2 regions of the Kitasatospora sp. NPDC101801 genome follow, and region 1 is predicted to be linked to the other one. Evidence: predicted binding sites of a transcription regulator. Region 1 holds the regulator's gene; the other holds the start of a gene.
The links. Region 1 encodes HspR, which represses chaperone genes until heat shock. Its sites were predicted from a motif close to TTGAGNNNNNNNNNCTCAA; they were not measured.
Positions count from the first base shown of each region.

Region 2: a site for HspR is predicted at 1,374-1,392, ahead of lon (endopeptidase La). Genes of this name have one in related genera too.

Region 1 covers NZ_JBIWML010000037.1:13,310-15,507, reverse strand. The annotation lists gene ACIRPK_RS29470 (hypothetical protein) at 1-659, opposite strand, end outside; gene ACIRPK_RS29465 (heat shock protein transcriptional repressor HspR) at 859-1,368, opposite strand; gene dnaJ (molecular chaperone DnaJ) at 1,376-2,198, opposite strand, start outside.
Region 2 covers NZ_JBIWML010000004.1:176,900-179,097, reverse strand. The annotation lists gene lon (endopeptidase La) at 1-1,351, opposite strand, end outside; gene ACIRPK_RS08560 (rhomboid-like protein) at 1,490-2,128, opposite strand.

The sequences.
Region 1 (2,198 bases):
ATCGCGGTCCGCCGGTCGATCACGAGAATGCGGGTGTACGGCTCGTCGAGCGTCCTGACCTGGGCTCCGGCCTGGGTGACGGCGGCGACGTAATCCCGCGTCGGGGCGTGGTACCGGGTGCTCGGGTGGTAGATCGTGCGGGCCGTCGCACCCCGGCGCAACAGCGCCAGGTCGCGGTCGATGCTGCTGGCGAGGGCCTCGGGCGGGCGGGGCCCGCCGGGCTGGGCGGCCAGGAACTCCTCCGAGCAGCTGTTGGTGAGCTGCTGGAGCCGCTGGTTGATCAGCACCTTGCCGCGGACGTACTCGATCGTGCCGCCGGCCTGCTCCGAGGGGTGGAACTCCTCGGTGAGGTCCTTCAGCGCGGCCGGCAGCGCCACCGCGCGGGTGAGCAGGTTGAGCGCCTGCTGCTGCCAGGCGGCCGCCAACCCCTCCGCCAGTTGCTGCGGATCGACGGCGACGAGCACGTCGGGCCGGTCGGTGTCGGGGACCAGCAGGCCCATGTCCAGCAGCTCCTGCAGGGCCGGCTTCGCGTCCGCCGGAAGATCGCTCGGGGCCAGCTCCTCGTTGGACCGGACCACCGCCCGGTACAGCTCCCTGGCGTCCGCCGACAGGATGCTCAGCCCGCCCGTGGTGAGGCCGGGCTCAGCCGTCTCACTCATCTGCGGCTCCTCGGAGTTGGCTCAGCTGCTGCTGGTCGCGGACACATGGGGTACAGAGGGGATCTTAGGCTTCCGCCGCCTTCTCCGGTCTGCTACGGCGGAAGCGAACCATCGGTATCCGGCACTCTCCCACTGCACGTGAGCCGCCGGTAGCCCCCTGACTGGGGGCACCGGCGGCTCGGCTGGACTGCGGGCAGGGTCAGCGCTTCGGCCGCCAGACCACCAGGGCGCTGGACTGCTGTACCTGCTGGTACGGCACCAGGTCCCGCCGGTACGAGGCGTGCACCGCCGCCTCCCGCTGCTGGAGGGCCGAGGCGGCACCCTCCAGGGAGTCGGCCAGCTCGCCGATCCGGGACTGCAGGGCGGCCACCTGGTTCTCCAGCTCGATGATCCGCTTGATGCCGGCCAGGTTGATGCCCTCGTCCTGGGACAGCCGCTGGACCTCGCGGAGCTGCTGGATGTCCCGGGCGGAGTAGCGGCGGCCGCGGCCGGCCGTGCGGTCGGGGCAGACCAGGCCGAGGCGGTCGTACTGGCGCAGGGTCTGCGGGTGCAGGCCGGAGAGCTCGGCGGCGACCGAGATCACGTAGACCGGGGTGTCCTCGGTCAGCACGTAGTGGGTCGCGGCCGGGCGGGGGCGGCCCAGGCCGGGGCCGCCGGGGAGGCCCTCGCCGAGGCCGGGCCCCGGACCGATCGGGGTGTCGGGGGTCATCGGGTCATCACGCTCCCTCTGCCGCCTTGAACAGGGCGGCTCGCGGGTCGTCCGAGGCGGTGGCCTCGCGGTACTGCTCCAGGGCCTCCAGGGCTTCGCCCTCGAGGTGCTTGGGGACCACGACCTCCACGGTGACCAGCAGGTCGCCGCGGGTGCCGTCGGTGCGGGTCGCGCCCTTGCCGCGGGCCCGCATGGTCAGGCCGTTGGCGCTCCCGGCCGGGAGCTTGAGCTTGACCGAAGGTCCGTTCAGCGTCGGCACCTCGATGGTGCCGCCCAGCGCGGCTTCCGGGAAGGTGATGGGCACGGTGACGGTGAGATTGTCCGCCTTCCGGCCGAACACCGGGTGGGCGTCGACGTGCACGGTGACGTAGAGGTCACCGGGCTGGCCGCCGCGCTCGCCCTGGGCGCCCTTGCCCTTGAGCCTGATCCGCTGCCCGTCCTGCACCCCGGCCGGGATCCGGACCTGCATGGTGCGGGCCGAGGAGGCCCGGCCGCTGCCGTGGCAGACCGTGCACGGGTCGTCGACCAGCATGCCGCGGCCCTTGCAGTCCCGGCAGGGCTCGGAGAGCGCGAACGCGCCCTGGCCCCGGCTGACCGTGCCGGCCCCGACGCAGGTCGGACAGACCCGGGGGGTGGTGCCGGCCTTGGCACCGGTGCCCGAGCAGACCCGGCAGGCGGCCTGACTGGTCATCCGGAGCGGGACGGTGGCGCCGTCCACCGCCTCCTCGAAGGCGAGCGTCACCTCGGTCTCGACGTCGGCGCCCCGGCGCGGCTGCGGCTGTCGGCCGCCCCGGTTGAACAGGCCGCCGAAGATGTCGCCGACCCCGCCG
Region 2 (2,198 bases), on a different contig from region 1:
CCTCGAGCAGGGCGGCCGCCGGGTCGCCCCGGTAGTCGGAACCGACCTTGTCGATCTCGTCCAGCAGGACCACCGGGTTCATCGAACCGGCTTCCTTGATCGCCCGGACGATCCGCCCGGGCAGCGCACCGACGTAGGTGCGCCGGTGACCGCGGATCTCGGCCTCGTCCCGGACGCCGCCGAGCGCGACCCGGACGAACTCGCGCCCCATCGCCCGCGCCACCGACTCGCCGAGCGAGGTCTTGCCCACCCCGGGCGGCCCGACCAGCGCCAGCACCGCGCCACCGCGACGCCCGCCGACCGAACCGAGCCCCTGGTCGGCCCGGCGCTTGCGGACCGCCAGGTACTCGACGATCCGGTCCTTCACGTCGCCCAGACCCGCGTGGTCGGCGTCCAGCACCGCCCGGGCGCCCGCGATGTCGTAGGCGTCCTCGCTCCGCTCGTTCCACGGGAGTTCGAGGACGGTGTCCAGCCAGGTGCGGATCCAGGAGCCCTCCGGCGACTGGTCGGAGGACCGCTCCAGCTTGTCGACCTCCTTGAGCGCGGCCTCCCGGACCTTCTCGGGCAGCTCGGCCGCCTCGACCCGGGCCCGGTAGTCGCCCTCCTCGTCGGCCGGGTCGCCGTTCAGCTCGGCCAGTTCCTTGCGGACGGCGTCCAGCTGACGGCGCAGCAGGAACTCCTTCTGCTGCTTGGCCACGCCCTCCTCGACGTCCTTGCGGATGGTGTCGTTGACCTCCTCCTCGGCGAGGTGGTCCCGGAGCAGGGTGAGCGCGTACTCCAGCCGGGCCAGCTGGTCGGCCTCCAGCAGCACCTTGAGCTTCTGCTCGGCGGTGGCGAACGGCGCGTAGCCGATGTTGTCGGCCAGCTCGCCGACGCCCTCGATCTGGGCCACCCGGTCGACGATCTGCCAGGCGCCGCGCTTGCGCAGCCACTGGGTGGAGAGCGCCTTGTACTCCTTGACCAGCTCGGCGGCGCGCCCGGCCACCGGCAGCCCGGGGTCGGACTCGCGGAAGGTGCTGGTCTCCACCCAGAGCGCCGCGCCGGGGCCGGTCGTCCCGGCGCCGATCCGCACCCGGCGGACCGCCCGGACCAGCGCGGCCGGGTCGCCGTCGGCCAGCCGGCCGACCTGCTCGACGGTGGCCAGCGTGCCGACGGCGGCGTACGAGCCGTCCAGCCTCGGCACCAGCAGGACCTGGGGCTTGGCCCCGGCGCCGACACCGGCCCGGGCCGCCTCGACGGCGGCCCGCACCTCGGTGTCCGACAGGTCCAGCGGGACCACCATGCCGGGCAGCACCACCTCGTCGTCGAGCGGCAGCACGGGCAGGGTGAGCGGTGTGGACGTCGATGCCATGATCTCTCCCCAGTCAGCGAAGTTGAGTTGACCTGACTAAGGTTTGGCGCGAGCCGATTGTTCCCCGGCCGCTGTTCGCCCTGAGCGATCACCATCGGGGCTGTTCGGCCCGGGGCGTCGACCTGCGGAACCGGGGAGTCAGGCCCGCGAGGGGGCGAGCCGGCGGACCAGGCGCCGCACCGGCAGACCCCGGTCGGAGCCGCCGCGCAGCCAGTGGCCGACGGCCACCCCGATCAGCAGGGCGGACGGGTGGCCGACCCGGCTGACGAGCTCGGACTCGGAGAGGAACTGATAGCCCGTCATCGCGACCGCACCGGTCAGCACCACCGGCCGGGCCCGCCCGGGGAGCAGCGCCGCCAGCGCACCCAGGCTGGCCAGCACCGCGTAGCTGACGCCGATGTCCACGCTGTCCAGCGCGTCGGGGGCGAGCCGGCCGGAGGTGACCGCGAGGCCGACGGCGGCCTGCGAGAGCAGGGTGGCCAGCACGTGCCCGGCGGCCAGCACGCCGATCGTGCGCCGGGCGCCGATCCGGCGCTCCAGCGGCGCGACGGTGAGGGCGAAGGCCCAGAAGTACGGCATCCAGACCGGCCCGGCCACCCAGAGCCCGCTCAGCAGCAGCGCGCGGACGGGATGGTCCAGCAGGTTGTGCGCGTCCGAGCTGGAGAACGCCTGCAGGCGGTCCACCAGGCCGGCGTCGCCGAACCGGGCGAACAGCGTGGTGGCCAGCAGCACGGCGAGATACCCGAGTGCGAGGGGGTTGCGGCGGGGCGTGGGCACGGAACTCCGCAACCGCGACCGAAGATCTGCCATTCCACCCACCACCTGACTCGTGCCACCATGTCACTTG